DNA from 3 places in the Comamonas squillarum genome. Region 1 is predicted to be linked to each of the others. Evidence: predicted binding sites of a transcription regulator. Region 1 holds the regulator's gene; each other region holds the start of a gene.

Evidence for each region. Region 1 encodes sigma-54, which starts transcription at its own class of promoters, with help from an activator protein. Its sites were predicted from a motif close to TGGCANGNAANCTGCTTT; they were not measured.
Region 2: hmpA (NO-inducible flavohemoprotein) is a predicted target of sigma-54. The motif match lies at 3,535-3,552, and genes of this name have one in related genera.
Region 3: N4T19_RS15555 (TorF family putative porin) is a predicted target of sigma-54. The motif match lies at 3,710-3,727, and genes of this name have one in related genera.

The regions. Positions count from the first base shown of each region.
Region 1 is NZ_CP104377.1:2,982,545-2,990,287, reverse strand. It holds gene argS (arginine--tRNA ligase) at 1-991, shown strand, start outside; gene N4T19_RS13835 (SPOR domain-containing protein) at 1,018-1,722, shown strand; gene N4T19_RS13830 (thiol:disulfide interchange protein DsbA/DsbL) at 1,779-2,423, shown strand; one part of gene N4T19_RS13825 (IS3 family transposase) at 2,493-3,379, opposite strand; one part of gene N4T19_RS13825 (IS3 family transposase) at 3,379-3,868, opposite strand; gene lptA (lipopolysaccharide transport periplasmic protein LptA) at 3,997-4,665, shown strand; gene lptB (LPS export ABC transporter ATP-binding protein) at 4,689-5,465, shown strand; gene rpoN (RNA polymerase factor sigma-54) at 5,571-7,187, shown strand; gene N4T19_RS13805 (aspartyl/asparaginyl beta-hydroxylase domain-containing protein) at 7,263-7,743, opposite strand, start outside.
Region 2 is NZ_CP104377.1:3,107,590-3,115,332, forward strand. It holds gene N4T19_RS14370 (ligand-gated channel protein) at 1-83, opposite strand, end outside; gene N4T19_RS14375 (DUF445 domain-containing protein) at 427-1,752, opposite strand; gene N4T19_RS14380 (DUF3297 family protein) at 1,924-2,175, shown strand; gene hmpA (NO-inducible flavohemoprotein) at 2,328-3,503, opposite strand; gene norR (nitric oxide reductase transcriptional regulator NorR) at 3,645-5,264, shown strand; gene N4T19_RS14395 (zinc-ribbon domain containing protein) at 5,292-5,894, shown strand; gene N4T19_RS14400 (FKBP-type peptidyl-prolyl cis-trans isomerase) at 5,953-6,369, opposite strand; gene N4T19_RS14405 (pyridoxal-phosphate-dependent aminotransferase family protein) at 6,452-7,588, opposite strand; gene N4T19_RS14410 (YggS family pyridoxal phosphate-dependent enzyme) at 7,694-7,743, opposite strand, start outside.
Region 3 is NZ_CP104377.1:3,333,051-3,340,793, reverse strand. It holds gene N4T19_RS15570 (ABC transporter ATP-binding protein) at 1-520, opposite strand, end outside; gene N4T19_RS15565 (ABC transporter substrate-binding protein) at 517-1,743, opposite strand; gene N4T19_RS15560 (YifB family Mg chelatase-like AAA ATPase) at 1,911-3,455, opposite strand; gene N4T19_RS15555 (TorF family putative porin) at 3,783-4,514, shown strand; gene glnK (P-II family nitrogen regulator) at 4,558-4,896, shown strand; gene N4T19_RS15545 (ammonium transporter) at 4,962-6,269, shown strand; gene N4T19_RS15540 (aminotransferase class V-fold PLP-dependent enzyme) at 6,358-7,743, opposite strand, start outside.

The DNA.
Region 1 (7,743 bases):
CGACAACATCCGCAACTTTGCGGTGGCCTACCTGCGCAACGAGCAGGACAAGGACCTGCAGGCTTTCAACCTCAAGTTTGACGAGTACTACCTCGAATCGAGCCTGTACCAGAACGGCCATGTGGACGAGACCGTCCAGCGCCTGATCGCCAGCGGCCACACCTATGAGCAAGATGGCGCGCTGTGGCTGCGCACCACCGACTTCGGTGACGACAAGGACCGCGTGATGCGCAAGTCCGACGGCACCTACACCTACTTCCTGCCCGATGTGGCCTACCACACGCAAAAGTTCCTGCGCGGCTACGGCAAGGCCGTCAACATCCAGGGCACGGACCACCACGGCACCATCGCCCGCGTGCGCGCCGGTCTGCAGGCGGTCAATGTCGGCATTCCCCAGGGCTACCCCGACTATGTGCTGCACACCATGGTGCGCGTGGTGCGCGGTGGTGAAGAGGTCAAGATCAGCAAGCGCGCCGGCAGCTATGTCACCTTGCGCGACCTGATCGAGTGGACCAGCAAGGATGCGGTGCGCTTTTTCCTGCTCTCGCGCAAGCCCGATACCGAGTACACCTTTGATGTCGACCTGGCCGTGGCCCAGAACAATGACAACCCGGTGTTCTACGTGCAGTACGCCCATGCGCGCATCTGCTCGGTGCTGCGCGGCTGGCAGGAGCAAGGCGGCGCTGGTCTGCCTGCGCTGAGCGGCATTGACCTGTGCGCGCTGCAAGGGCCGCAGGCCCAGGCGCTGATGCAGATGCTGGCCCAGTATCCCGAGATGCTGAGCAACGCCGCGGCTGGCAATGCGCCGCACGATGTTACGTTCTATCTGCGTGACCTGGCCTCGGCCTACCACAGCTACTATGATGCAGAGCGTATCTTGGTGGATGACGAAGCCACCAAACTGGCCCGTCTGGCACTCGTGGCAGCGGTCGCGCAGGTGCTGCGCAATGGCCTGGCCGTGCTGGGTGTGAGTGCACCAGAGCGCATGTGATTTTGCGAACAAAGGTAATAACTGCAATGCGACGACATCAACGTGGTGGAACCATCCTGGGCCTGATCCTGGGGCTGCTGGTGGGCGTGGGCGCGGCCTTGGCCGTGGCCGTGTACGTCACCAATGTGCCGGTGCCGTTTGTCAACAAAGGTGGCGTGCGCGGCGAGGCCAAGGACAAGGCCGAGGCGCAGCGCAACCAGAACTGGGACCCGAACTCGCCGCTCTATGGCAAGAACCCCGCGCGTGCGCCCGCGGCTGTGGCACCGGCCGCTCAGGGCGTGGTGGTGCCTGAGCCGCCGCGCACGGTGGCTGACAACGCCCCCGCGCCAGTGGAAAACAAGCCTGCCAAGCCCGAAGTGGTGCTGCCCGATACCACCAAGCCCGCTGACAAGCCGGCAGACAAGACCCAGGTGGCCAAGCTCGACCCCAAGGCCGGCCAGGGCGCAGATCCGCTGGGCGATCTGGCCAAGTCGCGCAGTGCCGATGGCACCGACGGCTTCCAGTACTTCGTGCAGGCCGGTGCTTTCCGCAGCCAGTCCGATGGCGATGCACAGCGCGCCAAGCTGGCGATGATGGGCTGGGAAGCGCGGGTGAGCGAGCGCGAAGTCAATGGCCGCACCGTATACCGGGTGCGCGTGGGCCCCTTCAACAAGCGCGATGATGCCGATGGCCTCAAAGGCAAGCTCGATGGCGCCGGCGTGGATGCGCAAATCGTCCGCGTGCAGCGTTGAACTTTTGGCGGTGCAGGGCACTCCTAACCGCAACTTGTCACTGGAGTTAACAAAACATGAAACGTCGTGAGTTTTCCACTTTGGCGGCTTCCGCTACTGCCGCCTCGGCGCTGAGCCTGCCTTTTGCCACCGGCGCCAACGCACAGGCCAAGTTCAAGGAAGGCAAGGACTACCTGAAGCTGGCCAAGCCCGTCACCCCCGATGCGCCCGCTGGCAAGGTCGAGGTGATCGAGTTCTTCTGGTACAGCTGCCCCCACTGCAATGCCTTCGAGCCGCAGTTTGAAGCCTGGGCCAAGACTGCCCCCAAGAACCTGCAGATCCGCCGCGTGCCTGTGGCCTTCAACAACACCTTTGTGCCGCAGCAAAAGATCTACTTTGCGCTGGAGTCGATGGGCCTGATCCCTGACGTACATGTCAAGGTTTTCCGTGCGATCCACGTCGAGCGCCAGCGCCTGAACAAGGACGACGAGATCTTCGCCTGGATGGACAAGAACGGCGTGGACTTGGCCAAGTTCAAGGAAGCCTACAACTCGTTCAGCGTCGCAGGCCAGGTGCGCAAGGCCACCCAGCTGCAAGAGTCCTACGGCGTCGAAGGCGTTCCATCGCTGGGCGTGGCGGGCAAGTACTACACCGACGGAACCCGTGCCGGCTCGATGAGCAACGTGCTGCAAGTGGTAGAGTTCCTGGCTGCACAAGGCTGAGCGGATTCCCCAACGCTTGAGACAGAGCCCGCGCACTGAACTGACCCCAAGAAGTTGGACAGTTGGAAGCTAGGGACTGAAGGCCTGAATCCGGTATTGCACTGGACTCAGGCCTTTTAGTTTTAGCTTGATGCGTTGGTGATTGTAGTAATGGATGTAGTGGTGAAGACCTTCTTGAAGCTGCGCCACACTGCTGAACTTGTTGAGGTGGAAGAACTCGGACTTCAAGGTTCCGAAGAAGCTCTCCATCGCTGCGTTATCCAAGCAATTGCCCCGACGTGACATGCTTTGCACCAGGCCATGATCGGCCAGCAAGCGGCGATAGGCACGACTTTGGTACTGCCAGCCCTGGTCGGAATGCAGCAATGGTTTTTCCTCCCTGCCCAGCTTGCCTAGCGCCTTGCGCAACATGTCACCCACCATCTTCAAGCGCGGTTGCGTATTCATCTGATAGCTCACCACCTCGCCGTTGAATAGATCCATGACAGGCGACAGGTATAGCTTTTTACCCAAGACGTTGAACTCTGTCACGTCCGTCACCCATTTCTGGTTAGGCTGCTCGGCCATGAACTGGCGCTGCAACACATTGGCCACGCCCGCGTGCTGCCCGGCGCGATAGGAGCGATATTTCTTGGGCCGAACCAGGGACTTCATCCCCATTACCTGCATCAGGCGCTGCACGCTCTTGTGGTTCACATGACAGCCATTGCGCTTGAGTTCAAGCGCAATGCGCCGATAGCCATAGCGTCCTTTGTGAAGCTCGTAGACAGATCGGATCTGAGCCTTGAGCTCAGCGTATTTGTCGCCTCTCCTGTGCACTTGAGCCTGGTAATAGAAGGTGCTGCGCGCCAGCTTACCTGCCCGCAGCAAGTCCTTGAGGTCGTGATCTGGCCTTAGCTCAAGCACTATCCGCGCTTTTTCTGCGCAGCTTGTTTTTTCGCCTGAACCAAGGCCTCCAATTTTTTTAGGTACGCCACCTCCGCGCGCAGGTACTTCACCTCTTTGAGCAAATCTGCGTGCGAACGCGTGTCGTCCGCAGACATAACTGCTTGTGCCTGTGCGGGCTTGGCTGTGGGTGGGTTTGGCATCTTCTTGGAGCGTCCTCTTGGCCGGGGTGCAAGTGCTTGCGGCCCACCGTCATGATATTGCAGCTCCCAGGCGCTGATGACACCCGTGCCACCCCGGATATCAAACAAGGTAATCGTCTCTCGTGCAGACAGATCATCTCGCCACATCCGCTGCAACACTGCCAGTTTGAAGTCAGCGCTGTAGCGACTGAACTTCTTGCGCAACCCTGATAGGCCATGCTGCTGGTAGCTCTTTACCCAACGTCGCACTGTCGCTTGGTCGAGACCGTGAGCATGGGCCAGTGCTCTGAACCCATGCTGCCCCTGCACGTAGCCCTGGACAACTTCCAGCTTGTAACTCTCGTCGTACTTCGCCATGAAAAACACCCCAAAGGTTGGATGGATGTCCAACTTTTGGGGTGCAGTTCACACGCGGGCTTTTTTGTGCCAGAAACGGCCTAACGCTCCAGCATGGCTACAATGGGGCAGAGCAAGATTCATGCCTTATGAGACACCGTATTTTTAACTCTTTGTTGGTGGCAGTGGCCCTGGCCGTGCCGCTGCTGTCGCACGCCGAGCGTGCAGACCGCACCAAGCCCATGAACATCGAGGCGGACGATGGCCGCCACGATGAACTCAAGCAGACCAGTGTCTTCACGGGCAATGTGGTGGTGACCAAGGGCACCATCATCATCCGTGGCGCGCAGCTGACCGTGAGCCAGGACCGCGACGGCTTCCAGCACGGCGTGGTGACTGCTGCGCCGGGCAAGCTCGCATTCTTCCGCCAAAAGCGTGACTCGGCCCCAGGCGCGCCTGACGAGTTCGTCGAAGGCGAAGGCGAGGTCATCACCTATAACGGCCGCGATGACACCGTGCACTTTGAGCGCCGCGGCGAGTTGCGCCGTTACCGCGAGACCACGTTGACCGACCAGGTCAGTGGCCCGCTGATCGTCTACAACAATCTGAGCGATACCTTCACGGTCTCCGGCCAAAAGGGCGCCCAGGCGGCGGCCGAACCCAAGCCCGGTGCGCCCAAGAAGGACCGCGTCCGTGTGATCCTGACGCCCAAGGCCGATGGCAAGGCGGACGACAAGGCCAGCGCCCCAGCCAAGCCCGCTGCCGATGACAAGACGCCATTGCGCCCCAGCACCCAACTGAACGACGGAGCCAAGTGACCGTGGCAGAAAACTCGTCGACCATTTCCGTCAACGCCCGGGTCGCCAACAGCGACCACCGCAGCCAGCTGGAGGTCTTGCACCTGGAGAAATCCTATGGCAGCCGCAAGGTGGTCAAGGACGTGTCGCTGTCGGTGCGCAAGGGCGAAGTGGTGGGTTTGCTAGGCCCCAATGGCGCGGGCAAGACCACCTCGTTCTACATGATCGTGGGCCTGGTACGCAGCGATGGCGGGGATATCCGCATCGATGGGCAGTCGGTGGCCAATATGCCGATCCACCAGCGCTCGCAGCTGGGCCTGTCCTACCTGCCGCAGGAGGCCTCGATCTTTCGCAAGCTCAGCGTGCAGGACAATGTGCGCGCCGTGCTGGAGCTGCAAAAAGATGAGCATGGCAAGCCGCTCTCGCGCGCCGAGGTCGAGCGCCAGCTCACCGCGCTGCTGCAGGAGCTGCGGGTCGAGCACCTGCGCGAATCACCGTCAGTCGCGCTGTCCGGCGGCGAGCGCCGCCGGGTCGAGATCGCCCGTGCGCTGGCCACCCAGCCCCGTTTCATCCTGCTCGACGAGCCTTTCGCCGGCATCGACCCCATCGCCGTGATCGAGATCCAGCGCATTGTCGCCTTTCTCAAGGAGCGCGGCATTGGCGTGCTGATCACCGACCACAATGTGCGCGAAACCCTGGGTATCTGTGACCATGCCTGCATCATCAGCGATGGCAAGGTGCTGGCCGCCGGGACGCCGCAAGAGATTGTGGAGAACGCAGAGGTCCGGAGGGTGTATCTGGGTGAACATTTCCGTATGTGACACCGCACGCCTTGGCGGGCGTGCCAGCCAAGATGCCGTCCCGCGCTGCGGGGCCGGCAGGGCTGATCCGTTGCCAGCTGCCCCAGCCCGTGTGGAGGCGCAGCCATGATGCCGTCGCTGTCGCTGCGCGTATCGCAGAACCTGACCCTGACCCCCCAGCTGCAGCAGTCGATTCGCCTGCTGCAGCTGTCCACGCAGGAGCTGACACAGGAAGTCGAGCAGATGCTCGACGAAAACCCGTTTCTGGAGCGCGAGGGCGATGAGGCCCCCGAGGCTGAAGCCCGTAAAGAAGCCGCTGAATCTGCCGAAGCTGCAGACGCTGCAGACGCAGCCGACAAGGGTGCCGATACTGCTGCCAGCACCGACACCAACAACAGTAGCGATTTCGAGCCCGGAACCTCCGACCAGCCGCTGGATTTTGCTGCGGGCAAGGAAACCGGCGTCGATGCCGAGGCCGCTGCCGGCGATTCGGCATCGGACTGGGAAGAGTGGGGCGGCGATCTGCCCGCCCGCTCCAGCGCCAGCGATGACGACGACGAGACGCCGATGTCCGACCGGCGCAGCGAGCACCTGAGCCTGCAGGATGTGCTGCACCGCCAGGCCTTGTCGCTGCGCCTGTGCCAGGAAGACCGGGCCGCGCTCTACTTTCTGATTGAATCACTGAACGACGACGGCTACCTCGAAGAAACGCTGGCCGAGCTGGCGCAAAGCTTTGGCGATGCCTCGGATCCCGAACGCTACGAAGCCCTGCTGCACCACCTGACCGTGGCGCTGCGCTTGCTGCAAAGTCTGGAGCCGATTGGCGTGGGCGCGCGCAACCTGTCCGAATGCATGCAGCTGCAGATCAAGGCCCAGCAGCGGCTGTTGGATGAAGAGGGCTCGGACACGCCCGAGGCCGATGCGCTGGCGCTGGAGACCGCTTTGCTGGTCTGCCAGGAATCGCTGGAGCTGCTGGCGCGCCGTGATGTGCGCAAGCTGGTGCAACTGACCGGATGCAGTGATGCCGCGGTGCGCAGCGCGCTGGCGCTGATCGCCAAGCTCGAGCCCCGCCCCGGCCGGCCCTATGCCGATGTGGACCGCAACACCATCATCCCCGATGTCCTCGTGCGACCCAGCAATGAGCGCGGCCTGCCGGTGCCCGGTTTCAGCGTGCAGCTCAATGCCGAGGTGATGCCGCGCCTGCGCGTGCAGGATGTCTACGCCAATGCCTTGCGCAGCCACAAGGGCAGCGAGGGCCATGGCGCGCTGCAGCAGCGGCTGCAGGAGGCGCGCTGGTTCATCAAGAACATCCAGCAGCGCTTTGACACCATCTTGCGCGTCTCGCAGGCCATCGTCGAGCGCCAGCGCAATTTCTTTGTCCATGGCGAGCTGGCGATGCGCCCCATGGTGCTGCGCGAGATTGCCGATGAGCTGGGCCTGCACGAGTCCACCATCAGCCGCGTGACCACGGCCAAGTACATGGCCACGCCGCAGGGCACGTTCGAGCTCAAGTACTTCTTTGGCTCGGGCCTGGGCACCGAGACCGGCGGCAGTGCGTCGAGCACGGCGGTCAAGGCGCTGATCAAGCAGCTGCTGGACGAGGAAAGCGCGAAAAAGCCGCTGTCGGATGCAAAAATCGCCGATCTGCTGCAGGCCCAGGGCATTGAATGCGCGCGCCGCACGGTGGCCAAGTACCGCGAGGCCATGCGCATCCCGCCGGCCAGCCTGCGCAAGGCGCTGTAAGCGCAAGCAGCCAGGGCCCATAAAAAAACCGCAGTTGCGTTAGGCACTGCGGTTTTGCTTTGAGACGGAGCCGCTTTACTTTGGCCACAGCCACCAGATGAACAAGGCCAGCACGGCCAGCATCAGGCCAAACTTGGTGAGCTTGTAGGCCGTCTTGTTCCAGGCCTTGAAGCGGCGGCGGTACTGGCCCATGTAGAACGAGATCTTGAAGATGCGGCTGATGAAGCCGCGCGGATCGCCTTCGTTGTTGGGCGAGCTGGCGGCAGCGACCACATGCGTGCCCAGCCAGCGGTTGAGCCACTGCGCAAAGCCATTGGTCATCGGGCGCTCGACATCGCAGAACAGCACGATGCGGTTGCCTTCGGACCGGTTCTCGGCCCAGTGCATAAAGGTCTCGTCAAAGATCACGCCTTCGCCCTCGCGCCAGCTGTAGGGCGTGCCATCGACCTCGATCATGCAGCGGTCATCATTGGGCGCCAGCACAGCGAGGTGGTAGCGCAGCGAGCCGGCATAGGGGTCGCGGTGCAGGTTGAGCTTGGCGCCGGGCGGCAGCTCG
Region 2 (7,743 bases), 130 kb from region 1:
GGCACGGCACTGCGCGGCGACGGGCTGGCGTGCAACAGCAAGGAATGGCGGGCAGCGCAGGCTGCAAGGGGGCGGGCGGTCATGGAAAAACTCCGGTTCAGATCAAGGTATGGCATGCGGCAGCGCTACCTGCTCGCTCGTAACGAGCAGGCAAAGGCGCAGGCGCAGGGCCAGCGGTTATTCGCGGGGGGTTGGCGCGGTCAGTCGCGGCGCGGCAGGGTCAGGACGGGCTGAGCCTGGGCCGCCCTGGCGTGCATGCCGGGCTGTGCGGCATGGAGATGGCTGGCGCCACCTGGCTGGGCAACGAAGAACGTGGATTGACGCTTAGCAAATGCGAATGCTTCTTATTATATAGAACAATAAAGAAGTGTTGACTAATGTGAAGCTGGCGTGAAGCATAGACACCGCCCACTGTTGCGGTTTTACCTACACGGAGCCCGCACCCAGGTGGTTCACCAGCCAGCCCAGCCAGAACAGCGCAAAGCCGATCAGCCCGCCCACCAAGGTGCCATTGATGCGGATGTACTGCAGGTCGCGGCCAATGTTCCACTCGATCAGCTCGCCCAGCTCGCGCGCATCCCAGCGCTTGACGGTGTCGGCAATATGCGTGCCGAAAAACTGCGAAATCTCGGGCGCCAGCTCCCGCACCCACAGCTCCATGCGCGTATTGAGCGCGGTGCGCAGCGCCGCGTCGCCCGCCAGCGACTTGCCCAGCCACAGACCCATGCCGCGCACATTGCGCGCCATCGCCGAATGCTCGTTGGCCAGGTCGGCCTGCAGGCTGGCGCGCAGGCTTTGCCACAGCTCCTGCACATACTGGCCCACGGCAGGGTCGTGCTGCAGGTAGCGGCGCACTTCCTCGCCCTTGGCATGCCAGGCAGGGTCCTGGGCCAGCCGCTCCACCCATTCCTGCATGGTCTGGTCAAACTTGGCGCGCAGCACATGGCTGGGGTTGTCGGCAATGGCGTCGAGCAGGTGCTCCAGGCTGCTGGCAATCATCGCCGAGCCCTTGTCGCTGAGCCAGCCGGTGGGCAGCATCTTTTCCTTGAGCGGATGCTCGGTCTTGAGCCAATGCGCAATGGTCTGCGCGATCAGGGCGCGGGTTTCGGCCTCGTGCAGCAGCTCGACGAGCTTGTCCAGCGCCTGCGCCAGCAGCACCTGGTGGCGGCCGTTGTGCGTCAGCACCGCCAGCACCTTGGACAGCGACTGCGACAGATCGATCTGGCCGAGCAAGGTGCGCAGCGCCAGCTTGATAAAGCGCTCGACCTGCGCATCCTGCACGGTGGCCAGTGCAGCGGCGGCCAGGCGCGCCACCTGGTGGCCCAGCAGCTCGGCGTTGGCCGGCGACTTGAGCCACTGCGCCAGTTTGTCGGCCGGCTGGTGCGTGCGCACCAGTTGCACCAGCGAGTCGCCATCGAGAAAACGCTCGCGCACAAAGACGGCCAGGTTCTCGCCAATGCGGTCCTTGTTGCGCGGAATGATGGCCGTGTGCCGCGAGATCCACGGTATCGGGATGTGCTTGAAGAGCGCGGCCACCGCAAACCAGTCGGCCAGCGCGCCAACCATGCCCGCTTCGGTCATCGCCCGCAGGCAGCGCAGCGCCAGCTGCCAGTGGCGTGACTGCGCAAACGGCTGGCCCAGGCACCAGCTGGCCACGATGAACAGCAAGGCCACCAGCAGCAGCAGCAGCAAGGGGGTGAGCTTGGCGCGGCGCAGCAAACGCTGCTGCTCGTCGGTCAGTAGCAAAGGCATGGCGACCACTGTAGCGGCAAGCAGCGGGGCTTGCCAAGTCAGCCAACTGCGCGGTTTGCCTGCCGCTTGCCTGCCATGGCCGCGGGTTTCCCTCCACCATGCGAGGTGCCGCCAAAGTGTGGACAATGGCGGCCTGTGCGGCCCAGGGCCGCGTTCTCTTCTGCACCAACCATGACCGATACCACTGCCCGCCCCGAACTGCCCGACCACCTGTCCATCGACCCCAAGAGCCCGCACTTTGTGCGCGAAGTCTTCAACCATGACATCGGCATCCGCTTCAACGGCACCGAGCGCGTGGACGTCGAGGAATACTGCGTGAGCGAAGGCTGGGTCAAGGTGCCCGCCGGCAAGACCGTGGACCGCAAGGGCAAGCCCCTGCTGATCAAGCTCAAGGGCAAGGTCGAGGCCTATTACAAGGACTGAGTCCTGGCCTGATCGCCCCCGCTGGGCTGTATAGAATGCGGCCCGGTAAAACGAAAACCCGACCCACGCTGGCCACTCAAGGCAAGCATGGCTCGGGTTTTTGCATGTGGCGCGGTCAATGCCGCGCGCCTCAGCGCTTCAGAAGCTTGCGATCAGGCCAGCGCCTCGGCCGGGCCAAAGAACTCATAGCGCACCTGGGCATCGGGCACGCCGAGCTTGCGCAGCGAGGCCTTGACCGAGCGCATAAAGGGCTTGGGGCCGAGAAAGTAGACATCGGCATCGCGCGAGGCGGGCAGCCACTGGCCCAGCAGGTCCTCGGTCAGATGGCCCTGGGCAGCCACCGCCTCGCCCTCGGCCACCTTGTCGTACACATAGAGCGGCTGCAGCTGGCGGTGCGCCTGGGCCAGCGCATCGATCTGCGGGCGGAAGGCATGCACGGCGCTGTCCCGGGCGCAGTGGATAAAGGTGATGGGACGCTCGGTCTGCAGCGCGGCTTCGAGCATCGGCAAGGTGGGGGTGATGCCCACGCCGCCGCTGATCAGCACCAGCGGGCGCTCGCTCGCCTGCAAGGTGAAATGGCCGGCCGGTGCAAACAGCTCCAGGGTGTCGCCCACTTGCAGGTCATGCAGGTAGTTGGAGACCTTGCCACCGGGCTCGCGCTTGACGCTGATGCGGTAGCTGCGGCCATTGCTCGGAGCCGACAGCGAGTAGTTGCGGCGCTGCTCGGTCCCACCCACGATGGCGCGCAGGCCGATGTACTGGCCCGGCTGGTGGGCGATCACGGCCTGGCCATCGACCGGCTCCAGGTAGAAGGAGCTGATCTCGGCGCTCTCGGCCACCTTTTGCACCAGCTTGAAAGTGCGCGCACCGCGCCAGCCGCCTTCCGTATGGGCAATGTCGTCATAGGCCTTGGCCTCGGCAGCGATCAGGATGTCGGCCAGCTGGGTGTAGGCAGCGGCCCAGGCATCGATCACCGCATCGGTGGCGATCTCGGCGCCCAGCACCTCGCGGATCGCGCGCAGCAGGCAGCTGCCAACGATCTGGTACTGGTCTGGCTGCACCTGCAGCGCCACATGCTTGTTGATGATCTGCGCGGGCAGGTCACCCAGGTTCTCCAGCTTGTCGATATGCTTGGCATACATCAGCACGCTATGGGCCAGCGCACGGGGCTGGGCACCGCTTTGCTGGTGGGCCTGGTTGAACAGCGGGCGCACCTCGGGGTACTCGCTCAGCATCATCTGGTAGAAGTGTGTGGTCAGCGCCTCGCCGCCGGTCTCCAGCAGCGGGACGGTGGCCTGGATGATCTGTTTTTGGCTATCGCTCAGCATCTAACTCTCCTTGCATGTGGTTGGTCTTGACAATGCATGCAGCGTGCCAACACCGGGTTTGTGGAATATCAATACCTTGCACAATGCATGCAGTCATACTGACATCACCTAAATGCTGTGTTTTTGACACCCCGAGTCGTTTTGACATCCTCCAAAATCCTCAACGCGGTCATTCCGCTGGTGGCCGATCTGGCCCAGGAGCTGCCCGAGCGCGAGCGCCTGCGCCGCCTGCTTGCGGCCCTGCGCACCCTGCTGCCCGCCGATGCAGTGGCGCTGCTGCGCCTCAACGGCGAATGGCTCGAGCCCGTGGCCATCGATGGCCTGGTGCCCGATACGCTGGGCCGGCGCTTCAAGGTGGCCGAGCACCCGCGCCTGGCCCAGCTGCTGGCCGCTGGCCAGGCCATGCGCTTTGCGCCCGACAGCCCCCTGCCCGACCCCTATGACGGCCTGATCACCACCCCGGGTGAGCTGCATGTGCATGACTGCATGGGCTGCGTGCTGCAGACCGGGGGCCTGGCCTGGGGCCTGTTGACCCTGGATGCGCTGGAGCCCGACCGTTTTGCCGATGGCAATGCGCTCGAACTGCTGCAGGCCTTCAGCAACCTGGCTGCCGCCACCGTGGCCACGGCCGAGCGGGTGCAGCAGCTGTCCCAGGCTGCCCGCAGCGCCAGCGCGCCGGCGCCGCGCAGCCCGGGTGCGGATCGCAGCCGCCAGATCCTGGGCACCAGCCCTGCGATCCGCCAGCTGCAAAGCAGCATTGCGCTGGTCGCCGCCAGCGACCTGTGCGTTCTGATCACCGGCGAGACCGGCACCGGCAAGGAGCTGGTCGCCCAGGCCGTGCATGCGCAGTCGCTGCGCGCGGCACAACCGCTGGTCAGCATCAACTGCGCCGCCCTGCCCGACAACCTGGTCGAGAGCGAGCTGTTCGGCCATGTGCGCGGCGCCTTCACCGGCGCGTTGAGCGAGCGGCGCGGCAAGTTCGAGCAGGCCCAGCATGGAACTCTTTTCCTCGACGAGGTCGGCGAGCTGTCGCTGTCGGTGCAGGCCAAGCTGCTGCGCGTGCTGCAAAGCGGCCAGCTGCAGCGCCTGGGCTCGGACCGCGAGCACCAGGTCGATGTGCGCGTGATCGCCGCCACCAACCGCGACCTGGCCGCCGAAGTGCAGACCGGCCGTATGCGCGCCGATTTCTACCACCGCCTCTGCGTCTACCCGGTCGTGGTGCCGCCGCTGCGTGCGCGGGACAGCGACACCCTGGTCCTCGCCGGCTGCTTTCTGGAAGAGAACCGCGCCCGCCTGCAACTGGGCGGCCTGCGCTTGGATGCCGCCGCCCAGGCCGCCCTGCTGCGCTACCCCTGGCCCGGCAATGTGCGCGAGCTGGAGCACTGCATCAGCCGCGCCGTGCTCAAGGCGCTGAGCCGCACCCTGGGCCAGCGCAAGGACAGCAGCAAACCGCGCATGCTGAGCATTGGCGAGGAGGACCTCTGGGACGGCGCCGCCGCCGCACCGCTGCCGCCCGGCCAGCAGGCAACGGGCCTTATCGCGCCTGTTCCCGCGTCCGAAATGGCCGAAGTGGCCGAAGGGCTAACAGCCAGTGCCGAGACCTTGGGCCTGCGCGCCCAGGTGGAACGCTACGAGCGCCAGCTGCTCAGCGCCAGCCTGGCCCGCCACAACGGCAACTGGGCGGCCGCCGCGCGCGAGCTGCAACTGGACCGCGCCAACCTGCAGCGGCTGGCCAAGCGGCTGGGGATTGAGCGACACTAAGCCGGACAGCATCCGCACATGAGGCACATGAAAAAGAAAAAGCACAGCCAGTCAACTGACTTTGTACCGCACCCGCGCTATGGAAGTGCACCCATGCCATCGCATGTGCAAGGCGTCTCAGAAGAGGCCATTTTGCAGTGCCATTGGTCCTATAAATCCGAGGAGATTTTTCCAGAATCGGTGCTGATGGCGGATACCAGCAAGCAGAATTTCAGCATCTTCCCGCGCGAGTGCTATGTCGACATGCGCAAAACCTGTCGTAGCTGCAAACGTCCCTTCATCTTTTTTGCGGCCGAACAAAGACACTGGTTTGAAGTGTTGCAGTTTTACGTAGACGCCGACTGCGTGCATTGCCCCGAATGCCGTGTGCAGCGCATGGCCGCCAAACGCGCGTTTCAACGCTATTCCGCTTTGACTCTGCTTGCCAAGCCGACCCCAGATGAGTTGCAGCAGTTGGTCGATGCATCGCTAACGCTGCATGCACAAGGCACGCTCAAGAGTCGTGATCGCTTAGGCCAGCTCAAAAATGCTGCGCTCCGGCTGATTCCGGACTACCCGGGCACCTTGGCCTTGGTGGAAGCGCTGCGCAACAAGGACGCATTGATGCCCACTGACAGTAAAAGCGACTAAATAAAAAGCCTCCGCGCCAGCAAGACGCGGAGGCTTTTTAGCTTGTGAGTAGCGGCGTTTACTGGCCCTTGATGCCCAGCAGTTCCACTTCAAAGTTCAGGGTGGCGTTGGGCGGGATCACGCCGCCCGCGCCACGGGCGCCATAGGCAATGGAGGCCGGGCAGGTCAGCTTGGCCTTGCCGCCAACCTTCATCAGCTGCACGCCTTCGGTCCAGCAGGGGATGACGCCTTGCAGCGGGAACTCAATCGGCTCACCACGCTTGTAGGAGCTGTCAAATTCCTTGCCGCTGTCGGGGAAGGTGCCTTTGTAGTGCACCTTGACGGTGTCGCTGGCCTTGGGGCTGGCGCCGGTGCCGTCCTTGATGCTTTCAAACACCAGGCCGCTCTTGGTCGTCACAGGCTTGCTTTGTGCCTGGGCAAAGCCGGCGGTCAGGGCGATGGCAGCGAACAGGGCGCTGGCGGTCAATGCTTTCATGGCGAAATCCAATCCAATGTTCTTCAGAAAAACCAGCATTCTGCACCCGGATAGCAGGCGCAGAACACGTTAAAAACACAAGTTAACCCTTGATACCCAAACCATCGAGCGCCTGGCGCAGATGGCCCACGGTGCGATCGACGTTATGCCATTTGTCGAGGCCAAACAGGCCGATGCGGAAGGTCTTGAACTCCGGCCCTTCGTCGCACATCAGCGGCACGCCAGCGGCGGTCTGCAGGCCCACGCTGGCGAACTTCTTGCTGTTCTGGATCTCGGGGTCGGTGGTGAAGCTGACGACCACGCCGGGCGCCTCAAAACCTGGCGCCGCCACGCTCGGAAAGCCGCGCGCCTTGAGCAGTGCGCGCACTTCCTTGCCCAGCTGGGTCTGTTCCTTGCGCAGCTTGTCCAGGCCATAGGCCTCGGCCTCCTGCATCACCTTGCTCAGCTGCACCAGCGAATCGGTGGGCATGGTCGCGTGGTAGGCATGCTGGCCCTTTTCGTAGCCTTCGGCAATCTGCATCCACTTCTTCAGGTCGCAAGAGAAGCTGCTGCTCTTGGTATCTTCGATGGCCTTGCGCGCACGCTCGGACAGCATCACCATCGCGCAGCAAGGCGGGCCGCTCCAGCCCTTTTGCGGCGCGGTGATCAGCACATCGACGCCTGTCTTTTGCATGTCCACCCAGATCGCGCCGCTGGCCACGCAGTCGAGCACCATCAGCGCGCCGACCTCATGCGCCGCGGCACTGATGGTCTGGATGTAGTCGTCGGGCAGCACAATGCCGCTGGCCGTCTCGACATGCGGGGCAAACACCACCTGGGGCTTTTCCTTGCGGATGGCGGCGGCTACTTCTTCGGCCGGGCATGGGGCCCAGGCATCTTGCGGGCCCGTGCCCTGGGGGCGGGCCTTGCAGATCACCGCACTGCCGCCCAGGCCGCCTTCGTCGAAAATCTGCGTCCAGCGGTAGCTGAACCAGCCATTGCGCACGATCAGCACCTTGGCGCGGTTGGCAAACTGGCGGGCGACAGCCTCCATGCCAAAGGTGCCGCTGCCCGGCACGATCACGGCCGTGTGTGCGTGGTAGGTGGTCTTGAGGATGCGCAGCACCTCGCCCATCACACCGATAAAGCGGTGCGACATGTGGTTGAGCGCGCGGTCGGTGTAGACCACCGAAAACTCCAACAGGCCATCGGGGTCAACGTCGGGTAGCAATCCTGGCATGGGGGTCTCCTGTCTATTTGAGGGGTACACAGAACAATCGGGGGCCAGCTTAGCACGCAGCTTCAAGCGCTGCTGCGGGGCTGGCGGGTTGGCAGAGGGGGCCCTTCAGTGGGCGCTGCCGTAGTCGCGCTGGCCAAAGATGCCGCTGCCCACAC
Region 3 (7,743 bases), 350 kb from region 1:
TGAGCATCAGCGCGCGGCACAGCTCCAGCAGTTTCTTCTGGCCGCCCGAGAGGCTGTCGGCCCGGTCATGCGCCAGGCGCCACAGCCCCACGCGCTCGAGCAGGGACTGGGCTTGTGCCATCGCCTGGGCTTCGTGCTGGCGGGCGGCCGCCGTGTTCAGCAGCGCATGCCAGAGCTTTTCGCCGGGCTGCTGGGGAGCGGCGAGCAGCAGGTTCTCCAGCACCGTGAGCGCGCCCATCTCGCGCGAGATCTGAAAAGTGCGGGTGAGCCCGGCCTGGGCGCGGCGGTGCACGGACCAGTGCGTGATGTCCTGGCCGTCGAACAGCACCCGGCCGCCCTGGTGGGCCTGCTGGCCGCCCAGCACGTTGAACAAGGTGGACTTGCCCGCACCATTGGGCCCCACCATGCCGGTGATGCCGCCGCGCGCAATGCGCAGGTGGGCACCGTCCAGCGCGGTGAATTCACCAAAACCTACATGAACATCCTGAACCCTGAGCAGATCGTCTGTCTGCAGGCTCATTTGGTGGTGCCCACCAGCTTGCTCACGCCGTTGAGCACGCGGTAGTGGCCGTAGTCCAGGTCCACCTGGTCGCCATTGGGCGCAAAGCGGAAGTCCGCCGTCGCGCCGGAATAGCGGAAAGGCTTGCCTGCGCGAATCAGCTGCAGGCCCTGCACGGGGTCGTGCACATCGGGACCTTTGGTGTTGACCACATTGGCGATTTCCTTGCTGAAGTCGGCCGCCTTGGCGCTCTTGGCTTTTTCGATGGCCAGCGCCAGCACATTGATCTCGTCAAACACATTGGCGCCAAAGGCGACGATGGTGCCTTCGGGTTGCTGCGTTTGCTTGAGGTAGAGCTGGTAGCTGGCGTTGTTGCCCACCGGCGTGGCCTGCACATGGTTCACGCCTTCGGCGGCGGCCTTGCCCACGTTCTGCACAAACTTGCCGCCGCTGTCGGCCGCATGGCTGAAGGTGTAGAGCTTGCTTTCGTAGCCGCTGCGGTAGATCTCGCGCACGATGGCGCTGAACTCGGGGATATAGCTGGGCAGGAAGACCGCATCGGGCTTCTTGCTGAAGATCTTTTCCACCTCGGCCCGGTACGAGGGCTGGTTGGGGTTGAAGTAGAGGGTGTCAAGCACCTTGCCGCCTTGCTGCGCAAAGCGCTCGGCAAAGGGCTTGACGGTGCTGAGCGTGAAGGGCGTCTGCAGCACCAGGATGGAGGCGGTCCTCGGGCCATCCTTGTAGGCCACATTGGCAAAGGCCTGGCCCCAGTTCTTGCCATTGGTCTGGAAGCGCCAGACCAGGCCCTTGTTGTCGCCCTCGGTCAGCTCATCGGCCGAGCCCACGGGCAGCAGCGCAACACTCTTCTCGAGTGCCACCGGGCGCACGGCCAGCGCCACCGCGCTGCTCCACACGCCGGTGATCGCTACTACGCCATCCACATCAATCAGTTTGCGCGCGGCCGACACGCCGGCTGTGGGCGTGGTCTCGTCATCGGCGACGACGATCTCCAGCGGACGGCCCAGCACACCGCCATGTGCATTGATATGGGCTGCGGCTGCCTTGGCCGCCGTTTCCTCTTCCTTGCCATAGGCGCCACCCGATCCGGTCAGCGGGGCCAGCAAGCCGATACGGATGGGGGCGCCGCTGGGGGCACTGGCTGCACCTGCCGCACTGGCACCGGCCACCACACAAAGCGACGCTGCCGCCACGCCCAACACCCGCCACTGACCCAATTTGCTCACGCCCATATCCGCTTTCAAAAAACCGCCGTTCGCAGCAGGGCTGCGCGGCGCAAAAGGGGGATTGTGCGAAGTCAGCGTTGCGGGAGGAACTAATTTTTCTGACTTACTAAACGCGTTTTCTGCATAAGGGTGGACATGCGGCAGCGCTGCCCGCGTGCATGTGCTGCCTACATGCCGCTGCTGCCCAGCAGCGCCCGCCGGTACTGCACCGCCTCGGCCACATGGGCCGGGCTGATGGTCTCCGACTGCGCGAGATCCGCAATCGAGCGCGCCACACGCAAGCTGCGATGGATGCCGCGTGCCGACCAGGCCAGCTGGGCGGCGGCGGTTTGCAGCAGCTGCAGCGCAGCGGGCTCGGCATGGCAGTAATCGTCGAGCGCCTGGCCTTGCAGCTGCTGGTTGAGCATGCCCTGGCGCTGCAGTGACCGGGCGCGGGCGGCGGTCACCCGCTCGCGGATGGTGGCGGTCGATTCGCCGGCCGGGGCGGTCAGCAGCTCATCGGCGGGCAGGGGGCTGACTTCCAGGTGCAGGTCAATGCGGTCGAGCAAGGGGCCGCTGATGCGGGCCTGGTAGCGGCTGACCTGGTCGGGCGAGCAGCGGCAGGCGCGCTGGCGCGAGCCCCGAAAACCGCAGGGGCAGGGGTTCATCGCGGCAATCAGTTGGAAGCGGGCGGGAAAGGTGGCCTGCTGCGCGGCGCGGGCGATGCTGATCTGGCCGGTCTCCAGCGGCTCGCGCAGTGCTTCGAGCGCGCTGCGCGGGAACTCGGGCAGTTCGTCCAAAAACAGCACGCCGCAATGGGCCAGCGATATCGCACCGGGCCGGGGCGGACTGCCGCCGCCCACCAGGGCCACGGCGCTGGCGGTGTGGTGCGGCGCCATCGTGCTGCGCTGGCCCCAGCGCTGGGCATCAAAGCTGCCGACCAGGCTGTGCACGGCGGCGTTCTCCAGCGCCTCGGCCACGCTCAAGGGCGGCAGCAGGCCGGCAAAGCGCTGGGCCAGCATCGATTTGCCAGCGCCCGGTGCGCCCAGCATCAGCAGGTTGTGGCCGCCTGCGGCAGCGATCTCCAGCACCCGCTTGCTGGCCGCCTGGCCTTTGACATCGGCCATGTCGGCGCCGGGGGCCTCGGGCGGGCGGGGCTGGGCGGGCATGCGCTGCCACTGGCTGGGCGCTGCATCGGGCTCGGCGCTGGCGGCCTGGGGCGCAAAGTGCTGCACCACGTCCAGCAGGTGGCTGGCGCGGTAGACCTCGGCATCGGGCACCAGGGCGGCATCCTCTGCACTGCCCGGGGGCAGCACCTGGCGCACCTGCTGGCCGCGCTGGTGCAGGTCCATGCTGGCGGCCAGCGCGCCGCGCACCGGGCGCAATGCACCCGACAGCGACAGCTCGCCGGCAAATTCATAGTCCTTGAGCCGGTCCGCATCGATAGCGCCGCTGGCCGCCAGAATGCCGACCGCGATGGCCAGGTCGTAGCGGCCCGACTCCTTGGGCAGATCGGCCGGTGCCAGGTTGACGGTGATGCGTTTGTTGTGCGGAAACTCCAGCCCGCTGTTTTGCAGCGCTGAGCGCACACGCTCACGCGCTTCCTTCACTTCCAGATCGGCCAGGCCGACCAGGGTAAAGCTGGGCAGGCCATTGGCCAGATGGACTTCGACGCTGACGGGATGGCCGGTGAGCCCGACCAGGGCCCGGCTGTGCACCACGGCGAGACTCATGGGCGGGCTTCCTTGTTGTTTTGCACCTTTTTGGTGCATTGCGAAGCACCTCTTGGAGGCACGGCTGCCACCAGCATCGCAAAAGTCGCTGGCAGCAACAAGTGGCGACAGCCCGGGGAAGGCGTGGCGGCGGCGCCGGCCTGCCATCCCGCGCCCCCGGCCGCCCTGTGGCGGCTCAGAACGTAAGCATTTGCAAAAAAATATAGCGCGCTGCGCTTGTCTGGTGCGCGCAACGCAGCGGGTAGCGCTGGGTTTGGCACGCTCTGTGCATTGTGCTTGCCACAAACGGATGGGTCGAATTCATCAACAAGGAGTGTGGCAATGGCAATGAGCAACAGAGGCTGGATGGTGGTGGCGGGTGCAGCGTTCCTGGCGCTGCCAATGGTGGCAAGCGCGCAGCTGACCGCCAATGTGAGCGTGACCACGAACTACAAGTTCCGCGGTCAGGACCAGAAGTCCTCTAGTGCCCAATGGGTCAAGCCCGCACTCCAGGGAGGGGTCGACTACGCCTTTGGCGACAGCGGCTTTTATGTGGGGAACTGGAACTCCACCGTCGACTGGCTCGACAACAACAAGCTGGAGATGGATTTCTACGGTGGCTACAAGTTCAAGGCCGCTGATGTGGATTGGGATGTGGGTCTGCTGACCTATGTCTACCCCGGCAACACGCTGGGCAACACCACCGAACTGTATGGCTCGGGCACCTACGGTCCCGTGACCGTGAAGTACTCGCACACCGTGTCGAAGGATTACTTTGGCTGGGCCGGCACCAAGTACGACAGCACGTACAAGGGCCGCAACACCGGTTACCTGAATGTGGCATTCGCCCAGGAAGTGGCGCCCAAGACGACCTTGAAGCTGGCCGTGGGCTATACGCGCTTTTCCAGCGACATCAAGGACCTGGGCGTGCCCAACTACCTGGACTACAGCGTGGGCGGTGCCTATGACCTGGGTGATGGCTTCTCGCTGAGCGCTGCCTGGGTGGGCGCCAACAAGACGGGTGCCTTTGGCTTTGTGAACAAGGGTCGCGCGATCGTATCGCTGACCAAGGCTTTTTGACGCAGCGCCGCTGCAATAAGTGACGACAGGAGAGACTATGAACATGAAACTGGTAGTGGCGGTGATCAAGCCCTTCAAGCTCGATGAAGTGCGTGAGGCGCTGTCCGATATTGGGGTGCAAGGCATCACGGTGAGCGAGGTCAAGGGCTTTGGCCGTCAGAAGGGCCATACCGAGCTGTACCGAGGCGCCGAGTACGTGGTGGACTTCCTGCCCAAGGTGAAGCTGGAGATTGCGGTGGCCGAGGACCTGGTGGACCGGGTGATCGAGGCCATCGAGAACGCAGCGCGCACCGGCAAGATCGGCGACGGCAAGATCTTTGTCTCGCCGCTGGAGCAGGTGGTGCGTATCCGTACCGGCGAAACCGGCCCGAACGCGATCTAAAAAACAGCGCTCCGCGCTGGCAAGGCGCGCGCAACAAGCCAATTTATCTTGAAGGTGTGAACAACATGAGACGACTTCTTTCCTTGGCAGGGCTGGCGGCAGTGGCACTGGCCACTGCGGGCAACGCGGCTGCGGCCGATGCGGCAGCTCCCGTTCTGAATGCAGGCGATACCGCCTGGATCATGACCTCGACCATGCTGGTGATCCTGATGGTCATCCCGGGTCTGGCGCTGTTCTATGGCGGTCTGGTGCGCAGCAAGAACATGCTGTCGGTGCTGGCCCAGGTGTTCACGATCTTCTCGCTGATCACTGTGCTGTGGACCATCTACGGCTACTCGCTGACCTTCTCCGGTGAAGGCAACTTCTTTGGCGACTTCGGCAAGGTGTTCCTGATGGGCATCACGCCCGATACCTTGTCGGGTGCGATGGCGACTGTGCCGGAGTATGTGTTCGTCTCGTTCCAGGCCACGTTCGCCGCCATCACCGTGGCGCTGATCGTCGGTGCCTTTGCCGAGCGCATCAAGTTTGCGGCCGTGATGATCTTCGCCGTGCTGTGGTTCACCTTCAGCTACCTGCCGATTGCCCACATGGTCTGGGGCGGTGGTCTGCTGGGCAAGGATGGCGCGCTGGACTTTGCCGGCGGCACCGTTGTGCACATCAACGCCGGTGTGGCCGGTCTGGTGGGCTCCTATGTGCTGGGCAAGCGCCTGGGCTTTGGCCGCGAAGCGCTGGCTCCGCACAACCTGACCTTGACCATGGTGGGCGCATCGCTGCTGTGGGTGGGCTGGTTCGGCTTCAACGCCGGCTCGGCAGGTGCTGCCAACGGTATTGCGGGCCTGGCCTTCATCAACACCATCGTGGCCACCGGCGCAGCCTGCGTGAGCTGGTTGGTGTGCGAGACGCTGCACAAGGGCAAGCCCTCGATGCTGGGTGCCGCTTCGGGTGCCGTTGGTGGCCTGGTGGTCATCACCCCAGCCGCCGGTTTTGTCGGCCCCATGGGTGCCATCGTGATGGGTCTGCTCGCCGGTGCTCTGTGCCTGTGGGGTGTGTCCGGTCTCAAGCGGCTGCTCAAGGTCGATGACACCTGCGACGTCTTTGGTGTGCACGGCGTGGGCGGTATCCTGGGTGCCATCCTGACCGGTGTGTTCTGCGCCTCCAGCCTCGGCGGTGTCGAGCCAGAAGGCTACAACATGGCCCACCAGATCTGGGTGCAGACCAAGGGCGTGCTGATCACCATCGTGTGGTCGGGTGTGGTGGCCTGGATCTCGTACAAGGTGGCAGGTTTGCTGACCGGTGGTCTGCGTGTGACGGAAGAAGCGGAACGCGAAGGCCTGGACATCACCTCCCACGGCGAAGCGGCCTACGGACGTTGATTCTTGCGGATACTCCTTGGGGGGCCGGACGGGTGCACAACCCGGCCGGCCTTTTTTTATGCGCCGTGCTGGCGGTTGAAATGCGTTCTCAGACGGATGCCGTGGCGCGCTCTGGCCACAGCGCCAGGCCGCCGGCCACGCTGAAGGCCTGTTGGTGGCCCAGCCGGCGCAATGCATGGGCGGCCTGGGCGCTGCGGTTGCCGCTGCGGCAGTAAAACACCACGGGGGTATCGGCCGGCAAGGCCAGCCACTGCGGCAGCGCATTGAGCAGGCCCGACAGCGGCACGGCCTGGCTGCTGGCGCCATCGTCCAGGCCAGGCGCCTGGCCCAGCTGCTGTTCATAGGGCTCGCGCACATCCACCAGCAGCGCGGCGCTGCCCGCCTGCTGCAGCGCCTGGGCACGGGCCACGGGCAGCTCCACACACACGGCGGGCGTGGCGGCATCGACGCGGGCGCCGCAGGCCATTGTCTGGTAGGCGGTGGGGGCCAGGTCCTGCTCCAGCGCGGCCTTGGCAGCGGCAAAGGCGGCGGCATCGAGCTGGCCTTGCAGCACGCCGGCCAGCAGCGGCTGGGCTGCAGCTTCAACGGCCAAGGTGCAGGCAAAGCGGTTGTCATAGTCATGGCCGGGCAGCAGCAAGGTTTGCGGGCCCACGGCCCGGGCCAACAGGCGCAGGCTGTCCGCATAGGCGAGCGGCGCGCTCTGCACAAAATCGCTGCGGCCCAGCGCGCCGGGCAGCACGGTATCGCCCACCAGTGCCAGCTGCAGCTGAGTGCCTTCATGCAGCAGGTAGGCGGTGGAGTCTTCGGTGTGGCCGGGCAGCGCCAGGCGGCTTAAGCGGTAGGCGCCCAGCGTGATCTGCGTGGCGCCTTGGGGCCAGCCCAGCGCATCGACCGCGCCCGTGGCCTGCAGCGCAGCGGGAACGGCAGCGCGCAGCTCGGCCGCCGATGAGGCATGGTCGCCATGGCTGTGGGTATCGAGCACGGCCGCCAGGGTAAAGCCCCGGCAGCGCAGCCATTGCGCCAGGCGCTCGACCAGCTCGGGCAGCGGATCGACGACCACACAGCGCTGGCTGGCAGCATCGGCCAGCAGGTAGCAGCAGGCGCCGTCAACGACAAAGCGCGTCAGCAGCGGGGCTGTGCCATGGGCGGTGTCCTCAGGCGCTTCCACCAGACAGTTCGCGCGCAGTGCCGCGCCGCAGGCGCGGATGCGCTGGCAGGCCTCGGCGATCATCTCGGCCGGGTCGGCCGCGCCAAAGGACATGCGCACCGCAGCAGCCGTCTGCCAGGCGGGCAGGCCCATGGCCTCGAGCACATAGCTGGGCTGCGCCTTGCTGGCACTGCAGGCCGAGCCGCCACTCACCCGCAGGCCGGCAGCGTCAAACAGATCGAGCAGCAGCTTGGCGCTGAGGCCCGGCACGGCAAAATTCAACGTGGTGGGCAGGCACAGCGCGGGCGGCGCATTGAACACCAGGCC